DNA from 2 places in the Cellulosimicrobium sp. Marseille-Q8652 genome. Region 2 is predicted to be linked to the other one. Evidence: predicted binding sites of a transcription regulator. Region 2 holds the regulator's gene; the other holds the start of a gene.

Region 1 (9,476 bases), 1.1 Mb from region 2:
CGACGTACGAGGTCGAGGTGAAGCTCATCGACCGGAGCACGACGGGCAGGGCGAGCGTGTAGACGGCGCCCACGACGACCGTCGCGACGCCGGCCCAGAACGACACGAGGGCGAGACCGGACCGGCGCGGCGCAGAGTGCGGTGGCGCGACGAGCGGGACGGCGGGACCGCCGTCGTACGGGTGGGGGGCCGCGCCGTACGGGGACGCGGGTGGTGGGGTCTCCGGGACGCTCATGCCGCCATCCTGCCGGAGATCACGCCGGCGCAGCGGCGACCCGCCGCCCGCGGACGGCGCGCCGCGGTCAGGAGCCCTTCGGCCCGCCCTCGGCGAGGTCCTCGGACTCGTCGGGCTGGTAGACGCAGACCACGAGCGCGTCGGGGCGGACGCTCACGTCGAGACGCTCCGACGGCTCGATGACGTCGCCGTCGAGCTGGCGCGGCTGCTTCCGGTCCGAGACGACGGAGATCTCCCGACCGCGCACGACCTCGCGGCTCGGCACGCGGCTCTTCCCGCGCACCACGCCCCACAGCAGCTGGACCCAGTGCTTGAGGCTGCGCGGCGCGATGATCGCGACCTCGAGCTGCCCGTTGTCCGGCTCCGCGTCGGGAAGGAGGTTCGTCCCGGCCTGGAGCCGGCCCACGTTCCCCACGACGACCGTCCGCGCCCGGCGGCGACGGGCCGTGCCGTCGACCGTCACCTCGACGTGCATCTCGTCGTCGGCGAGGTGCTTGAGCGCGGAGAACACGTACGCGATCGAGCCGGCGCGCGCCTTGAGGGCCGTCGGGGCGTCGTCCATCATCGCGGCGTCGAGACCCATCCCGGCCATGACCGCGAACACCTGGCCGTCGACCTCGCCGACGTCGATGGTCCGGCGCCCGCGCTCGAGGGCGATCCGGATCCCGTCGACGGACCGCGTCGGGATGCCGAGGTTCGCCGCGAGCAGGTTGCCCGTGCCGCCCGGCAGGATCGCGAGCGCCGCGCCCGTGCCGGCGAGACCCTCGATGCACGCGCGCACCGTGCCGTCGCCGCCCGCGACGAAGACGACCTCGGCGCCGTCCGCGACGGCCTGACGCGCCTGGCCCGTCCCCGGGTCCTCCGCCGTGGTGTCGAACCACGCGGGCTCCGGCCAGCCCGCCTCGGCGAGCGCGTCGGCGATCTCCTGGCGGAGCGCGTCGAGCCCCTCCACACGGTTGGGGTTGACGATCACCGCCGAGCGCAGCGGGCGGTCGTCCTCCCGCTGCTCGACGGCGGGCTGGACGGTCTCGGAGGCCTGCGGGTCGTTGGGCACACCTGAGTATGGCGAGGTCGGCGCCTCCGCGCGCTCCCGGCGGGGTCCCGACGTGATTCAGAGGGGCTTTCCGGCGGCGGCCGGCGGGGACCGACGGCGGTCCGCCGGCCCGGACACGGCTCGGCGGCCCGTGCCGGCTCCGGCAGCGCGAGCTGCCGAGGAGCGCGGCCGGGCCGCCGGGCCGTCACCGACCTCAGGCCGTCAGGACCTCCGTCGCGAGGGTCAGGCCGTCCCCGTCGGGGTCGCGGTCCACGCGCACGACGTCGCCGTCGGCGACGTCCCCCGCGAGGAGCTTGCGCGCGAGGCGGTCGCCGATCTCGCGCTGCACGAGGCGGCGCAGCGGGCGCGCGCCGTACGCGGGGTCGAAGCCCTCGAGCGCGAGCCACTCGCGCGCGGCGGGCGACACGTCGAGCGTGATGCGCCGTTCGGCGAGACGGGCCGCGAGACCCTTGACGCTGAGGTCGACGATCCGGCCCAGCTCGTCGAGCGTGAGCGGGTCGAACACGATGACGTCGTCGAGACGGTTGAGGAACTCCGGCTTGAAGCTCGCGCGCACCGCCCCCATGACGGCCTCGCGCTTCGCCGCGTCCTCGAGCGTCGGGTCCACGAGGAACTGCGAGCCCAGGTTCGACGTCAGCACGAGCAGGACGTTGCGGAAGTCGACGGTGCGCCCCTGGCCGTCGGTGAGCCGACCGTCGTCGAGCACCTGGAGCAGGATGTCGAACACCTCGGGGTGCGCCTTCTCGACCTCGTCGAGCAGCACGACGGAGTACGGACGACGGCGCACCGCCTCGGTGAGCTGACCGCCCTCCTCGTACCCGACGTACCCCGGGGGCGCGCCGACCAGGCGGGCGACGCTGTGCTTCTCGGAGTACTCCGACATGTCGATGCGGACCATGGCCCGCTCGTCGTCGAAGAGGAAGTCGGCGAGCGACTTCGCCAGCTCGGTCTTGCCCACGCCGGTCGGGCCCAGGAACAGGAACGACCCCGTGGGACGGTCCGGGTCGGCGACGCCCGCACGCGAGCGCCGCACGGCGTCGGACACCGCGGACACCGCGGCGCGCTGCCCGATGAGGCGCTCCCCGATGACCTCCTCCATGTGGAGGAGCTTCTCGGACTCGCCCTGGAGCATGCGGCCCGCGGGGATGCCGGTCCAGGCGGACACGACCTCGGCGATCTCGTCCGCGCCGACCTTGTCGGCGATCATCGGTGCGGGCTCGGCGCCCGCGACCGCGTCGGCCGCGTCGACGGCGGCCTCGGCGCGCTCGGCCTCGTCGAGCTCGCGCTGCACCTGCGGGATCTCGCCGTACTGCAGGCGTCCGGCGGTCTCGAGATCGCCCTCACGGATGGCGCGCTCGACCTGGACGCGCAGCTCGTCGAGCTTCGCGCGCAGGTCCCCGACGCGGTTGTGGCCGGCCTTCTCGGCCTCCCACCGTGCGGTGAGGGACGACAGCTCCTCCCGACGGTCGGCGAGGTCGGCACGCAGGCGCTCGAGACGCTCGAGGCTCGCCGGGTCGGTGGACTCGGAGAGCACGACCTCCTCCATCTCGAGCCGCGTCACGGCGCGCTGGAGCTCGTCGATCTCGACCGGTGACGAGTCGAGCTCCATGCGCAGGCGCGACGCCGCCTCGTCGACGAGGTCGATGGCCTTGTCGGGGAGCTGGCGTCCGGTGATGTACCGGTCGGACAGCGTCGCGGCGGCGACGAGGGCGGAGTCGGCGATGGTCACCTTGTGGTGCGCCTCGTACCGCTCCTTGAGCCCGCGCAGGATGGCCACCGTGTCCTCGACCGACGGCTCGCCGACGAAGACCTGCTGGAACCGGCGCTCGAGCGCGGGGTCCTTCTCGACGTGCTCGCGGTACTCGTCGAGCGTCGTGGCGCCGACGAGCCGCAGCTCGCCGCGCGCGAGCATGGGCTTGAGCATGTTGCCCGCGTCCATGGCGCCTTCCCCGCCGGCACCCGCGCCCACGACCGTGTGGAGCTCGTCGATGAACGTGACGACCTCGCCGTCGGACGAGCGGATCTCCTCGAGCACCGCCTTGAGCCGCTCCTCGAACTCGCCCCGGTACTTGGCGCCCGCGACCATCGCCGCGAGGTCGAGCGACACGAGCCGCTTGCCCTGCAGCGACGTCGGGACGTCGCCCGCGACGATGCGCTGGGCGAGCCCCTCGACGACGGCCGTCTTGCCGACGCCGGGCTCGCCGATGAGGACCGGGTTGTTCTTCGTGCGGCGCGACAGGACCTGGATCACGCGGCGGATCTCGGAGTCGCGGCCGATGACGGGGTCGAGCCGGCCGTCGGCGGCAGCGGCCGTGAGGTCGGTGCCGTACTGCTCGAGCGCCTTGTAGGTGCCCTCGGGGTTCGGACTCGTCACGCGTGCGCTGCCGCGGACCGCGGGCAGCGCGGAGCGCAGCGCGTCGGCCGGTGCGCCGGCCTGCTGGAGGATCGTCGCGGCCTGGGACGAGCCCGCGGCGAGGCCGATGAGCAGGTGCTCGGTCGAGACGTACTCGTCGCCGAGCCCCTGCGCCTCCTTCGCCGCGTTCTCGAGCACGGCCGACGTGGCGCGGGACGGCTGGGGCTGGGCGACGGCGGAGCCGCTCGCCGTGGGCAGCGCGACGAGCGCGGCGCGCAGCCGCTGGCCGATCGCCTGCTTGTCGGCGCCGACGGCGTCGAGCAGGCCGACGGCCACGCCACCCTCCTGGGCGAGCAGCGCGGCGAGCAGGTGGGTCGGCTCGAGCTGGGGGTTGCCGGCAGCGGTGGCGGTCTGGATCGCGTCGCCGATCGCCTGCTGCGACATCGTCGTGAACTTCGTCTCCATCGGTGCTCCGGTGGTTGATCAGGGAACAGGGTCTGACCAGTGGAACGGTCCTCAAGTTGAGTGTATTCCGCTCAACTTGACTCGCCTACCGCTCGCCTGCTGCTCACCCGGCCCTGCGGGCCGGGAGGGATGAAGTCTCCGGACGTTCGTCTCAAATCGGCATCGACCCTCGCCCCCGTGACGGATCCGCGACATGCTGGACGCGTGAACCCCTCGCCGCTGCGCAGACGACTCGGACTCGGCGCACTCCTCGCCACCCTCGCACTGTTCCTCGCCGGGTGCATGAGGATCGACATGGACCTCACGCTCAACGAGGACGACACGGCCGACGGATCGATCGTCATGGCGATCTCCGACGAGACCGCCGAGGCGCTCGGCCAGGACCCGCAGGCGCTGTGGGACCAGATGGGCTCGGAGATGGAGTCCGACCTCCCGCCCGGGGCCACGCAGGAGCCCTATGCCGAGGACGGCTACACCGGCACCCGCCTGACGTACACCGACCAGCCGATCTCCTCCATGTCGGCAGGCCCGACGGACGACCTCTCCATCACGCGCGAGGGCGACGAGTTCGTCGTGAGCGGGTCGATGGACCTGTCCGACGAGGAGATGGGCATGGACGGCACCGACCCGGAGTCGGACGAGATGACCCGCCAGATGATGGAGGGGTTCGACGTCAGCATCTCCATCACGTTCCCCGGTGAGGTCGCGGAGACCAACGGCGAGGTGGACGGGACCACCGTGACCTGGACCCCCGTGGTCGGCGAGGTCACGGAGATCTCCGCACGCGGCTCGGCCGTGGGTGGCGGAGCGGCCGCCGCCCCGGGCGACGGGAGCACCGACGGGTCCGACGACGGCACGACCGACGACGGCACCACGGACTCGTCCGCCGACTCCGACGCCGACTCGGACGCCGGTTTCCCGTGGTGGATCCTCGGCCTGGTCGGCGGTCTCCTGCTGCTCGCGATCATCGGTCTCGTGCTCTGGCTGGTGCTGCGCAAGAAGCCCGACGCGCAGGACGGCAACGCCGCCTTCGCGCAGGGCGGCTACCCCGGCCAGCCGGGCGCCGCGCAGGCGCAGTATCCCGGCCAGTACCCGGGCCAGCCGGGCGCGCCGCAGGGTCAGTACCCCGGCCAGCCCGGTCAGTACCCGCCCGCCGGCTACCCCGGCCAGCCGGGTCAGCCCTACCAGCAGGGCCAGCCCGGTCAGCAGGGCCAGTACCCGCCGCCGCAGGGCCAGCCGGGCCAGTACCCGCCGCAGGGCGGTCCCGGTGGCCCGTACCCCGGCCAGCAGGGTCAGCCCGGCCAGTACCCGCCGGCCCAGGGCGGCTACCCGGGTCAGCAGCCCGGCCGCCCGGGCGCCCCGCAGGGCCCCTACGCGCCGCCGCAGGGCCAGCAGCCCGGACACCCCGGCGCTCCCGGCCACCCTCAGCAGGCGCCGACCACGCCGTACCAGCAGGGTCCGGCACCCACGCAGCCGCTGCCCCCGCAGCCCGGCCCGGTGCCGGCTGCGCCGACCCAGCCGCTCCCGCCGCAGCCCGGACCCGCGCCGTCGGACCCCGGGCACAGCGGCTCCGGGAACGACGACGGGGACGACGAGATCGACGACGCGACGCGGCTCCGCCCGCCGAGCTGACGAGGTCCCCGTCGAACGGAGTACGGCAGGTCGCGAGGTAGTACGGCAGGCACGACCTGCGGCACTACCTCGTGACCTGCGGTGCTACCTCGGCCGCGGAGCGGCTCATCCGGTCAGCCCCAGAGCGGTTCGGCCGGCTCGTAGGCGAGCGCGACGGCACCCAGCCCGGGGTCGACGTCGGCCAGGGTGGCGGGCGACCACGCGGGGTCGCGGTCCTTGTCCACGACCTGGGCCCGGATGCCCTCGACCAGGTCCGGCTGCGTGTCGACGAACCAGGCGACGAGACGGTACTCCTGCTCGAGGGCGGACCGCAGGTCGGCCAGCCCACGAGCGCTGCGCACAGCCGCGAGCGCGACGGTCACGGCGGTCGGGGACAGCGTCTCGAGCTCGTCCGCCTCGAGCCCCGCGGCCTGGTCTCCCGCGACGGCCTCCGCGCGGAGCGCCGCGACGATCTCCGGGACGGTCGCCGCGTCGTAGCAGCGGTCCACGCGCTCCTGCCGGGCCGCGAGCGCCGACGGCGGTGGCTCGATCGCGTGCCGCAGCGCGACGGCGTGCACCGCCTGCGGGTCGAGCGGGTCGACGCCGGAGGTCGCGAGCGCCACGAGGTCGTCGTGCAGCAGCCCGAGGCGCTCGCTGGGCACGTAGTGGTCCGCGAGGCGCGCGTGGACGGCGTCGGCACCGTCCATCGTCACGGCGCCCACGGCGAGGTGCTCGCCCAGCCGCCCGGGCGCCCGGGCGAGCAGCCACGACCCCCCGACGTCGGGCGTGAAGCCGATGCGGGTCTCGGGCATCGCGACCTGCGAGCGCTCGGTGACGACCCGGACCGTGGCGTGGCCGGCCAGCCCGATCCCCCCGCCCATCGTCACGCCGTCCATGATCGCGACGACGGGGACGGGGCTCTCCGCGAGCGCCGCGTCGACCGCGTACTCGCGGCGGAAGTAGCGCCGGGCGTCGGCCGTGCGACCGGCGACGACCGAGGCGTGCAGCTCCCGGATGTCGCCGCCCGCGCAGAGGCCGCGGTCGCCGGCCCCGTCGAGCAGGAGCACGCGGACGGTCGGGTCGTCGCGCCAGGCGTCGAGGACCTGGGCGATCTCGCCGAGCATGTCGTAGCCGAGCGCGTTGAGCGCACGGGGGCGGTCGAGGGTCAGGTGGCCGACGGCGTCGTCGGCGCGCGCGATGATCTGGCTCGTCATCCGTGTCACGGTACCGTCGGGCATGACTTCCGCGACCGGCGACTGGCGACCCGACGTCCTCGGCGACGACTGGGTCGCCCGTGACCTCCTGCTGCCCGACGACGCGGTGGCCACCCTCGTGCGGCGGGCAGGACCCGTCCTCGGTCGGCAGGGGGAGCCGGCCGACGGCGAGGCGGTCGACCGCCCGGCCGTGCTGTACGTGCACGGGTACATCGACTACTTCTTCCAGACCCACGTCGCCGCGGCGTTCGAGGCCCGCGGCTACCGGTTCTACGCTCTGGACCTGCGCGGGTACGGCCGATCCGTGGGTCGCGGCTCGGGTGCGCCGTCGCGCCCCGACGACGACCCGAACTTCGTCACCGACCTCGCCGTCTACGCGCAGGACCTCGACGTCGCCGCGCGCACGGTCCGGGCCGAGGGCCACGACCGCCTGGTCGTGCTCGGCCACTCGACGGGGGGTCTCGTCGCGAGCCTGTGGGCCGACGCCCGGCCCGGCGTGCTCGACGCCCTCGTGCTCAACAGCCCGTGGTTCGACCTCAACAGGTCGTGGTTCTTCCGCGGCCCGGTGACGTGGGCGATCGACGTCGTCGGGCGGTTCGCGCCGCGGCTCGTCGTCGGCCACCTGGACGAGAGCTGGCCGCGCGCGCTGCACGCCAGCACGGGCGGCGAGTGGGACTTCGACCTCGCCTGGAAGCCGATCGAGGGGTTCCCGGCGCGGGCCGGCTTCGTGCGCAGCGTGCGCCGCTCGCAGTCCCGACTGGCCCGCGGGCTCGCGATCGACTGCCCGGTCCTGGTCCTCGCGTCGGCGCGGAGCGGACCGGCGGCGGGGTGGCACGACGAGCTGCTCACGACGGACTCGGTGCTCGACGTCGCGCACATCGTGGACCGCGCACGTCGGCTGGGCGACGACGTCACCGTGGTGAGCATCGAGGGCGGCGCGCACGACCTGGCGCTCTCGGCCGGCCCCGGCCGCGACGCGTACCTGCGCGAGAGCCTCGACTGGCTCGACGCGCACGTCTGAGCCGGGCCGGTCCCCGCAGGCCGGTGCCGGTCCGGCGCGGCCCGCCGCGCGTCGGCCGCCGTGTCCGAATCCCGCTAGCCAGCGGTCCGCCCGGGGGGCAGGATCGACACGTGACCACGCAGCAGACCGCCCGCCCCTCGACCGCTCCCGCGGCGCCCGGGGCACCCGAGCAGGTGTTCGCCGAGCGCTACCGGGCCATCGCGTCGCGCGACCGCCGGTTCGACGGGCAGTTCATCACGGCCGTCCGCACGACGGGCATCTACTGCCGCCCGTCGTGCCCCGCGCGGACCCCGAAGCCCGAGAACGTGACGTTCTACCGCACGTCCGCGGCCGCGCACGAGGCCGGCTACCGGGCCTGCAAGCGGTGCCTGCCCGAGGCCGTCCCCGGGACGCCGAGCTGGGACCTCGGGCAGGACCTCGCCGCCCGCGCGATGCGGCTCGTCGGCGACGGCGTCGTGGACCGCGAGGGCGTCGACGGCCTCGCGGCGCGGCTCGGCTACTCGCCGCGCCACGTGCACCGCGTCCTGCTCTCCGAGCTCGGCGCAGGCCCGATCGCGCTCGCCCGGGCGCTGCGCGCCCAGACGGCGCGCTCGCTGATCACGGGCACGGACCTGCCGCTGGCCGACGTCGCGTTCGCGGCGGGGTTCGGCAGCATCCGCCAGTTCAACGACACCGTGACCGAGGTGTTCGCGACGACGCCGAGCGAGCTGCGTCGTCGGGCGCGTCCGCACACGGCGCCGACCCGCCGCGCGTCCCCGATCGGCGCGACGACCACCCCGGCGACGCTGACGCTCGTGCTGCCGCTGCGGGAACCGTACGACGCGCGCGGGATCTTCGGGTTCCTCGCGGCCCGCGCGGTGGACGGCGTGGAGGTCGTCGGAGCGCTCGACGCGCCGCACCTGTCCTACGCGCGCACGCTCGCGCTCCCGCACGGTCCCGGCGCGTTCCGCGCGTCGTACGGCCCGGTGCCGGGCGAGGCCCGGTTCCACGTCGAGCTCGAGCTCACGTCCGTGGCCGACCTGCCCGCGGCCATCTCGCGCGTCCGTCGCCTGTTCGACCTCGACGCCGACCCCTCGGCCGTCGACACCGCGCTCGCGACGGACCCGGCGCTGGCCCCGTCGGTCCGCAGCACGCCGGGCGTCCGCGTCCCCGGCGCGGTCGACCCCGTCGAGATCCTCGTGCGCGCGCTCGTCGGCCAGCAGATCTCCGTCGCCGCGGCGCGCACGCACCTGTCCCGCCTCACGGACGCGCTCGGCGCGCCGTTCGCCTCCCGGTTCGGGCCCACGCGCCTCTTCCCGACGGCGGACGCGATCGCCGCGGACGGAGCCCACCACGTGCGCGGTCCCGCACGACGGACCGCCGCGCTCCTCGGCGCCGCCCGCGCCCTGGCCGACGGCGACCTCACGCTGTCCCCCGCGGACGAGCCGGGCGCCATGCGGTCCGCGCTCGAGGCGCTTCCCGGCGTCGGACCCTGGACCTCCGGGTACGTCGCGATGCGCGTCCTGCACGACCCGGACGTCCTC
Region 2 (9,476 bases):
CCCAGCCGTCGGTGCGCTGCGCGCCGTCGTCCTCGGTCACGAGGACCACGCCGTCCGGGAGCGCGAACTCGACGGAGGGCTGGCGGGCGACCTTGTCGCCGGCGTTGCGCACCTCGAGCGTCATGTCGACGGTCCCGGGGTTCGTCAGGGTGAACGCCCGGCCCTCCGCGTACAGGGCGGCGACCCGCACCTCGGCACCGTAGTAGCCGACCGGGGTGGGCCGGAACGCCTTGCGGACGGGCTCGATCCCCTTCGCCCGCGCGACGCCGTGGAACAGGTACTCCCCGCCGGACTGCGCCGTCACCTGGACCACGAGGTCCTGGCTCGCGCCCGGCGAGAGCACGCCGACGGAGCACGTGACGACGCTGGTCCCGTCGGCCTGGGGCACGGCGCTGCCGCACGGCAGCGCGGCCGTCCGGATGGCGGGCGCGACGGCCGCGCCGCCCGGCACGAGCGACGACGTGCCCGTCGTGACCCCCTCCGGGAGGGTCAGCTCGACCAGCACCTCCTCGGCCGCCCGGCCGCCGGTGTTGGCCGCGATGACGGTGAGGTCGGCGGGCTGGCGCGCAGCGAGGCTGACCGTCCCGAGCTCCAGCTCGAGCGCGGGCGGAGCGGGCGGAGGTGGCGGCGGTTCGGTCGGCACGGTCGTGGGCTCCCCCGTGCCCGGCGTGGGCCCGACGGGCGACGCGCCCGGGTCGGTCGTGGTCGCGCCCGGGTCGGCGGGCGGGACGGCCGGGGCGCCGGGGACGGGTGCTGCGCCGCCCTCCGCCGTCTCTCCCGGCGGGGCCGCGGGGTCGGTGGTCGGGATGTTGGTCGGCGACGTCGGGTCCGTCGACGGGTCCGTGGGCGTCGTGGAGGGTTCGGTGGTCGCGGAGCCCGAGGGCTCCGGCGAGGCGCTGGGCGACGGGCTCGTCGCCGCCGTGGGCTCGGGGGTCGGGGCGTCGTCGGGGGTGAAGACGCCGAGGGCACCCGCGACACCGAGGCCCGCCACGGCGAGCACCCCGACGCCGACGGCCGCGGCCGCGAGAGGAGCCGAGGCGACGAGCGCGGAGGCCGCCGGCCGCTGCCGCCGCCCCCGCACCACCGGCTGCCGCGGTGGCTCCCGCGGCCGTGGCTCCCGCCGCCGCGACCCCGCCGCCCGCGGCGCCGCCGCCCACGACGACGCTCCCGGCCGCGCCGGTCCCTGCTGCGGCACCGCCGCCGCCGACGGCGCCGACCCCGCCGGTCGCCGCGCCTCCGGTGCCTGCTGCACCACCGGTGCCCGCGGCCCCGCCTGCGGCACCTCCGGACCCGGCCCCGCCCGAGCCGGCGGCACCGCCGGAGGCGCCCTGCCCCGCCCCGGACCCGGCCATAAGGAATAAAAAAGCTACAGGAAGTAGAGAATCAAAGAATCTTCAGAGGGATATGGATTAATTTTTTTTTTTCAAGCAGAAGACGGCATACGAGATAGGAGTCCGTCTCGTGGGCTCGGAATGTGTATAAGAGACAGGATCCCGAGGACCAGGGGTGCGATGACCGCCCGCATGCCGTGCGAGACGTCGCCGAGCTCGAGCACGAGCCCGCGGCACTCGCCGCAGCCGTCGAGGTGGCTCTCGACCCGCGCCGTCTCGCGCTTCGCGAGACCGCCGCGCACGTACGAGCCCAGCAGCGGGTTGACGCCCTGGCACTCCTCGGCCGGGACGGACGTCAGGTGCTGCTGGAGGTAGGCCTGGCGCAGGCCCTCGCGCGCCCGGTAGGCGAGCGCGGAGACACCGTTGGCGGTGAGCCCGAGGATCGGCGCGATCTCGGCGGGCGGGAGGTTCTCGACCTCCGTGTACCAGAGGACGGCGCGCCACCGCTCGGGCAGCTCGGAGTAGGCCCGCGCCACGATCGAGCGCTCGAAGCCCTCGAGCGTGGGGTCCTCCGTCGAGGCCATCGGTCCGAACGCGGACTCGAAGGTCCGCTCGTCGTCCGTGGGCTGCGTACGCCGGGCACCGTTGACGAGGTCGTAGGAGAGCCGCCGGACGACCGTGAAGAGGTACGCGCGGAAGGTGACGTCGGGTCCGCCGCCGTTCTGCAGGACCGAGAAGGTGCGGGCGAAGGCGTCCGAGACGACGTCGTCGGCGTCCACGCTGGAGCGCACGTACTGCCGGGCCACGGTGTGGGCCGCGGCGGCGTGCCTCTCGTACAGCGCGCCGTACGCCTCCGGGTCGCCTCCGCGCACGGCCGTGATGAGCTCGGCGTCGCTCAACGCCTCGCTGGACACCTGTGTTCGCGCCTCAGTCATGCCACCGCCTCGGACATCGTCCTGCTGCAGCAAGACGTACGACGGTGCTCATGGTAGACGCCCGTCCAGGTTCCGGGGAGAGGGTCCCGCACATCGACCTGCCGAGCGGTCGAACCGTCCTGCTTCGTCCCGTCTTTACCCGCTACCGCGGGTTCCTCTCACCCGCGGTAGCGGGTTCGCCGAAGATTCTCGTCGAACCCGCGTCATGACCGAGGCCCTGGCGCGTCTCATCTACATGGACCACATCCAGGGGTACGCCGCGCCTGCCCCCGAGCGCCTGCGGGAGACCTGGCGCGCGAGGAGCGCCGAGAGCGTCTGGCTGCGCCCCGGCGACTGGTACCACCCCGCCGTGGACGCGCTCGCCGAGGCCGTGATCGACCGCCAGGACGTCACGCCCGCCGCCGAGCGGCTGGGGCACGCGCGCGGCGAGGCCGGGGTCGGCATCGGCGAGGCGATCGACGACGTGGCGTGCCTGTACCGCTCGCACGACCGCGAGCCCGACCACGAGCTCCTGCGCGCCGTCGCGGTGGGGTGGGCCGAGGGGTACGCCGCGACCCCGGTCTCCCCCGAGGTCCTCGACCCCGAGTCCGGCCTCGCGACGCCCCAGTACCTGACCCACCGCCTCCGCGAGACCTACGGCGCCGCGCAGCGGTCGGGCGTGCCCGTCGGCGACACCCACGGCCTGCTCGTCGTGGACGTGGCCGTCGACGACCTGACGGGGTGGCAGCGCTTCGCCCGGTCGGCGGCGATGGGTCGTGCGCTGACGCAGACGTTCGGCGACGGCCATCCCATGGCGTCGCTCGGCAACGGGCTGTTCGTCGTCCTCGGCGAACGGCTGGTCGACGGCGAGGCGGTCCGGGCGGAGCTGCGCCGTCGCATCGAGCGCACCGGTCTGTCCCTCGGCGTGTCCGCGATCCTGCGGCGACCGCCGCGGCTCTGGACGGAGCCGCTGCCCGGGACCCACGCGGCCGCCGTCGCGCTCCTCGACACGCTGCAGCGCTGAGCGGCCCGCCCCGGGCGTGCGGCCGGTGCGGGCCGGGCACGACGACGCCCCGGTCCGAGCGGGTGAGCGCTCGTCCCGGGGCGTCAGGGGTGGGGCGTCCTCGCGGTCCGGCGGGCGGCAGGGCCGCCTCCGGCGAGGTCTGCCGCGCGTCAGCGCGGGGTGAAGGTGAGGCAGTCCGCCCGGTCCTCGCTGGACGGTCCCGCGCCGACGCGGATCGACGGCGCCGAGCACTCGAGCGACTCGTTGTGGACGCACTCCGTGCGCTGGCAGGCGCCCACGTGCGCGAGGACCTTCTCCAGGCCGCCCTTGGTGCCGAGCGGGATGAACGTCGCGCACTCGGCGTCTCCGACGTGGCCGGCGATGGTCACCGCGCCGGCGTGGCACCCGTGGTCGTGGTTGTACCCGCACCCGTCGATCGAACACTCGACGACCTGCGGCATCTCCATGAGGCTGCTCATCGTTGTCTCCTCGCTCCGAGGGCCCGGGGGGCCGGGCTTCCGTTCTCCACGGTATTCCCGGAATTCCCTCGTGTATAGCAAGCAAGGCCTGACTAACAATTGCTGCGCGTGCATTCAATTAGCGCACATCATTCTTTCGGAATGCGACGACAGGTCCCGCGCGCCGCGCCCTCCAGCGGGTTCAGCGGTCGTCGTGCGACCGGGCGGACGGCCGCCAGATGACGAGCGCGCGTGCCTCGGCCTGCTCGGCGAACGTCTCGCGCAGGGCGTCGTCGACCCCGCGGCGCACGCTGCGGCCGCGCGGGACCACGACGACGTCGCCGCTCGCCGCCGCGGCGAACACGCGTCCGCCCGGCTCGACGCGCGCCGAGAGGGCCTCGAGCCGCCGTTCGAGCCGCTCGACCTGCGACTCCAGCGCGAGGATGCGCTGGATCCCGGCGAGGTTGATGCCCTCGTCGTGGCTGAGCCGCTGCACCTCGAGCAGCTTCGCGACGTCGCGCAACGAGTACCGCCGCCCGCGCCCGGCGGCGCGGCGCGGCACGACGAGCCCGAGACGGTCGTACTGGCGCAGCGTCTGCGGGTGCATGCCCGCGAGGGCCGCAGCCTGGGAGATGACGAGGACGGGTGCGTCCCCGGGGACGTCCTGGGTCTCCACCGGGTGCGGCGCGTCGGCCGGACGCGGTGCGTCGGCCGGACGCCGCGCGGCCTGGTCCCGCCTCACGACGCCACCTCCGTCACTCCGCCGCCTGGCGCACCAGGTCGGCGCGCACGTCCTGGCCGTCGGTCTCGGCCGCGAACGCCTCGACCGCGGCGCGCGCCGCCTTCGACAGCTTCTGCGGGACGACCACCTGGACGGTCACCAGCAGGTCGCCCGTGCCCTTCGTCGTCCGGACGCCGCGGCCCTTGACGCGCAGCGTCCGGCCCGACGGCGTGCCCGCGGGCACCTTGACCTTGACCGTGGACCCGTCGAGCGTCGGGACCGAGATCGTCGAGCCCAGAGCCGCCTCGGCGAACGTCACGGGGACGCTCACGCGCAGGTTGGTCCCGTCGAGCGCGAACACGGGGTGCGGCGTGACGTGGACGGTGACGACGAGGTCACCGGCGGGCCCGCCCCCGCCGCCCGGGCGGCCCTTGCCGCGCAGGCGGATCTTCTGGCCGTCCCGCACGCCCGGCGGGATGCGCGTCGTGACCTGGCGGCCGTCGACGGTGAACGTGACGGTCGAGCCCTCCACCGCCTGGCGGAAGGGCAGCGTCGTGGTCGCGGCGACGTCGGCGCCGGCCTGCGGCCCGCCGAATCCCTGGCCGGTGAACCGGGGACCGCCGGCACCGGCACCGGCACCGAACATCGAGCCGAGGATGTCCTCGAACCCCGCCCCGCCCTGGCCGCCGGTCGAGTACCGCACGCGCGCCCCGCCCGGGGCGCCGCCACCGCCGAACATGCCGCCGAACAGGTCCTCGAAGCCCGCGCCGCCGGCACCGCCCGGGCCCGCGGAGAACCGGGCGCCGCCGCCCGCCATCGCGCGGATCGCGTCGTACTGCTCGCGCTCCTTGGGGTCCGACAGCACGGCGTACGCCTCGCCGATCTCCTTGAACTTCGCCTCCGCGGCGTCGTCGCCCGGGTTCTGGTCGGGGTGGTACTGGCGGGCGAGCTTGCGGTACGCCTTCTTGATCGCGGCGTCGTCGGCGTCCTTGGGGACGCCGAGCGCGGCGTAGAAGTCCTTCTCCATCCAGTCCTGTCCGGTCATGGCGCCTCCCTCCCGGTGGTGGTTCGTGCGGTCGTGGTCCTGTCCTTCGTACGGTGCTGCGGTGTGCTTCCGGTCGTGATCGTGCCGTGCCCGACGACGGGGCGCACCTTCGCGCGGAAGGTGCGCCGCGCCGTCGGGCACGAGGGTTGCGCTACTCCGGTCCGACGACGGAGACGCGCGCGGCGCGCACGACGCGCTCGCCGATCCGGTAGCCCGGCTCGATCACGAGGTTGATCGTGGTCGCCGTGGCCTCGGGCTCGGTCTGGTGCATGAGCGCCTCGTGGACGGTCGGGTCGAACTCCTCGCCGACCGTCCCGTACCGCTGGACCCCGAACCGCTCGAGGCTCGCGTCGAGCTTGTCCGCGATCGCGGCGAACGGGCCCGTGAGCTCGCCGTGCTGGCGGGCGCGGTCCACGTCGTCGAGCACGGGCAGGAGCGCGGTGAGCACGTCCTCCACGCCCTTGGCGCGCGCGGCCTCCTGGTCGCGCAGCGCCCGGTTGCGGTAGTTCGTGAAGCTCGCGCGCTCGCGCTGGAGCGACTCCAGGTGCTGAGCCGCCTCCGCCTTCGCGGCGAGGACGGCCGCGTCGACCTCGGCCTCTCCCGAGGGCTCGAAGTCGAGCCCCTCGAGCGGGTCCGGCCCTGCCTCGTCGCCTGCGGCGACACCCGCGTCGGCCGCCGGCCCTGCCCCGGCCGCGCTCTCGCGCGGCCGGGCGGTCTCCGGGTCGACCTTGCGCTTGTCGGTGAACTGGAACGGCTTGTCCTCGGGGCCCTGACCGGTCTCGCCGGCCTGCTCCTCGGGGCCCCGTGCGTCGTCCGACGTCACTTCTTGTCGTCCTCGTCGTCCACGATCTCGGCGTCGACGACGTCCTCGTCAGGCGCCGAGCCGGCACCCGCCGCGGCGGTCGCGTCGTCCTGCGCCGCCCCCGGGTTGCCTGCCGCCTGCTCCTGCTCGGCCGACGCGTACAGCGCCTGGCCGATCTTCTGCGAGGACGTGACGAGCTTCTCGTGCGCCGTCTTCACGGCGGCGGCGTCCTCGCCCTCGAGCGCGGACTTCACCGACGCGATGTCGGCCTCGACCTCGGTGACGACGTCGGCCGGGAGCTTCTCCTTGTTCTCGGAGACGAGCTTCTCGGTCGAGTACACGAACGCCTCGGCCTGGTTGCGGGTCTCCGCCTCCTCGCGACGCTTCTTGTCCTCGGCCGCGTGCTCCTCGGCCTCCTTGACCATGCGGTCGATGTCCTCCTTGGGCAGCGCCGAGCCGCCCGTGATGGTCATCTTCTGCTCCTTGCCGGTGCCGCGGTCCTTGGCGCCGACGTGGACGATGCCGTTCGCGTCGATGTCGAAGGTGACCTCGATCTGCGGCACGCCGCGCGGGGCCGGCGCGATGCCGGTGAGCTCGAACGTGCCGAGCGGCTTGTTGTCGCGCGCGAACTCGCGCTCGCCCTGGAAGACCTGGATGAGCACCGACGGCTGGTTGTCCTCGGCCGTCGAGAAGATCTCGCTGCGCTTGGTCGGGATGGCCGTGTTGCGCTCGATGAGCTTGGTCATCACGCCGCCCTTGGTCTCGATGCCGAGGGACAGCGGGGTCACGTCGATGAGCAGGACGTCCTTGCGGTCGCCCGAGATGACGCCGGCCTGCAGCGCGGCGCCGACGGCCACGACCTCGTCCGGGTTGACGCCCTTGTTGGGCTCCTTGCCGCCGGTGAGCTCGCGCACGACGTCGGTCACGGCCGGCATACGGGTGGAGCCACCCACGAGCACGACGTGGTCGATGTCGGAGACCGAGACGCCCGCGTCGGAGATGACCTTGTGGAACGGGGCCTTGGTCCGGTCGAGCAGGTCCTGCGTCATCTGCTGGAACTGCGCGCGCGTGAGCTTCTCGTCCAGGTGGATGGGGCCGTTCTCGCTCATCGAGAGGTACTGCATCGAGACGTTGGTGCTCGTCGCGGACGACAGCTCCTTCTTCGCCTGCTCGGCGGCCTCACGCAGACGCTGCAGGGCGATCTTGTCCTTGGACAGGTCGACGCCCGAGCTGTTCTTCACCTGCTTGATGAGGTGCTCGACGATGCGCTGGTCCCAGTCGTCGCCGCCGAGGCGGTTGTCGCCCGACGTCGCGCGGACCTGGATCGTGGAGAAGTCGTCCTCGTCCTTGCCGACCTCGAGGAGGGACACGTCGAACGTGCCGCCACCCAGGTCGAAGACGAGGATGAGCTCGTCCTCCTTGCCCTTCTCCAGGCCGTACGCGAGCGCGGCCGCGGTGGGCTCGTTGACGATGCGGGTCACGTTGAGGCCCGCGATCTGGCCGGCGTCCTTGGTCGCCTGGCGCTCGGCGTCGTTGAAGTACGCGGGGACCGTGACGACCGCGTCGGTGACGGGCTCGCCCAGGTACTCCTCCGCGTCCCGCTTGAGCTTGCCGAGGATGCGCGCGGAGATCTCCTGCGCGGTGTACTTCTTGTCGTCGATCTCGACGTTCCAGTCGGTGCCCATGTGGCGCTTCACCGAGCTGATGGTGCGGTCGACGTTCGTGACCGCCTGGCGCTTGGCGACCTCGCCGACGAGGACCTCGCCGGTCTTGGAGAACGCGACGACCGACGGCGTCGTGCGCGAGCCCTCGGCGTTCGCGATGACGGTGGGCTCACCGCCCTCCAGGACGGCGACGACCGAGTTGGTGGTGCCGAGGTCGATCCCGACTGCTCGTGCCATGTGTGCTGCCTCCGTTGTGCTCTGGTCGCCTCGGTCCCCCGGCGCGCGACGGCGCACCGTGGCCCGGGCGAACCGGGTTGAGTCTGCTTCACTCAAGGTAGGCACCTGGTGGCGGGTCTCGCAAGTCCACCCGGCCGTACTTGAGTCCACCTGGCTCAACCTTGGTCGCGAGCCGTTCATTCCCGGCGGCGCCGGCTCGCCCCGTCGGCGGGACGCGAGGGCCGGGCACGGCGACGTCCGCACCCCAGCGCGCCCGACGGAGCCGGGTTCCCCTAGCGGACCGCTGCGCGCGACCGCGTGCGCTGGCGCTCACGGTGCAGCGCGTAGACCTCTCGCCAGTCCGTGGCGAGAGCCATGCCGCGGCGGCGGGCCTCGTCGACCGACAGCTCCACGGGGAAGCCCCACGTGTCCGCGAGCACGAACAGGTCCTCGCCGGTGACGGTCGCGCCCTGGAGCTTGTCGAGCTCTCGTAGCCCCCGGTGCACGGTGCGACGGAAGCGTGCCTCCTCGTCGTGGAGGACCGCGCTCAGCTCCTCGCGCTGCTCGACCAGGCCCGCGTAGCTCTCGCCGTACGTCTCGGCCACGACGGCGACGAGGTCGTCGGCGAACCTCTCCTCCAGGCCGAGATGGAGAGCGTGCACCACGGCCCGACGGACGAGCCGCCGCAGGACGTACCCGTGGGTCTTGTTGCTCGGGCGCACCCCGTCGGCGGCGAGGAACGTCGCGGCACGGACGTGGTCCGCGATCACGCGGAACGGACGCGGGTCCTCCGCGTACGTGCGACCGCTGAGCTCCTCGAGACGGTCGACGAGGGGGCGCAGGAGGCTCACGTCGAACACGTCGGGGGTCCCCGCGGCGGCCGCGGCGATGCGCTCGAGCCCGCCCCCGAAGTCGATGCTCGGCTCGTCGAGCGCGACGAAGCCCTCGCTGGTGCGGCGGTAGCGCATGAACACCTGGTTGCCGATCTCGACGAACCGTCCGCCCTCGCTCGCGGGGTGGGGCTCGCCGACCGACGGGTCGTGGTGCTCGTGCCCGAGGTCGTAGAACACCTCCGAGTCCGGTCCGCAGGGGTCGCCCACCGGCGTGCCCTCCAGGCCGCCTCCGCGGCTCCACCAGTTCTCCTCGGCGTCGTAGAGGAAGACCCGACCGCCGCGCATCCCCTCACGGTCGCCGTCCGCACGGGAGCCCACGTCCACGAGCGGTGCCGCGACGCCGTGCTCGGTGAAGACCGTGACCCAGGCCCGAGCCGCCGCGTCGTCACGCGGGATCCCGTGCTCGGGCGACCCGCGGAAGCACGTCAC

What was found. Region 2 encodes HspR, which represses chaperone genes until heat shock. Its sites were predicted from a motif close to AAGTTGAGTCNNNNNGACTCAACTT; they were not measured.
Region 1: clpB (ATP-dependent chaperone ClpB) is a predicted target of HspR. The motif match lies at 4,161-4,185, and genes of this name have one in related genera.

The regions. Positions count from the first base shown of each region.
Region 1 is NZ_CBCOPS010000001.1:1,049,583-1,059,058, forward strand. It holds gene ACWPWV_RS04625 (hypothetical protein) at 1-235, opposite strand, end outside; gene ACWPWV_RS04630 (diacylglycerol/lipid kinase family protein) at 303-1,289, opposite strand; gene clpB (ATP-dependent chaperone ClpB) at 1,483-4,107, opposite strand; gene ACWPWV_RS04640 (LppM family (lipo)protein) at 4,312-5,739, shown strand; gene ACWPWV_RS04645 (enoyl-CoA hydratase/isomerase family protein) at 5,853-6,932, opposite strand; gene ACWPWV_RS04650 (alpha/beta hydrolase) at 6,955-7,953, shown strand; gene ACWPWV_RS04655 (AlkA N-terminal domain-containing protein) at 8,064-9,476, shown strand, end outside.
Region 2 is NZ_CBCOPS010000001.1:2,191,236-2,200,711, reverse strand. It holds gene ACWPWV_RS09780 (hypothetical protein) at 1-991, opposite strand, end outside; gene ACWPWV_RS09775 (sigma-70 family RNA polymerase sigma factor) at 1,424-2,266, opposite strand; gene ACWPWV_RS09770 (hypothetical protein) at 2,472-3,269, shown strand; gene ACWPWV_RS09765 (DUF1540 domain-containing protein) at 3,419-3,727, opposite strand; gene ACWPWV_RS09760 (heat shock protein transcriptional repressor HspR) at 3,909-4,313, opposite strand; gene ACWPWV_RS09755 (DnaJ C-terminal domain-containing protein) at 4,462-5,472, opposite strand; gene grpE (nucleotide exchange factor GrpE) at 5,624-6,295, opposite strand; gene dnaK (molecular chaperone DnaK) at 6,292-8,175, opposite strand; gene ACWPWV_RS09740 (alanine--tRNA ligase-related protein) at 8,448-9,476, opposite strand, start outside.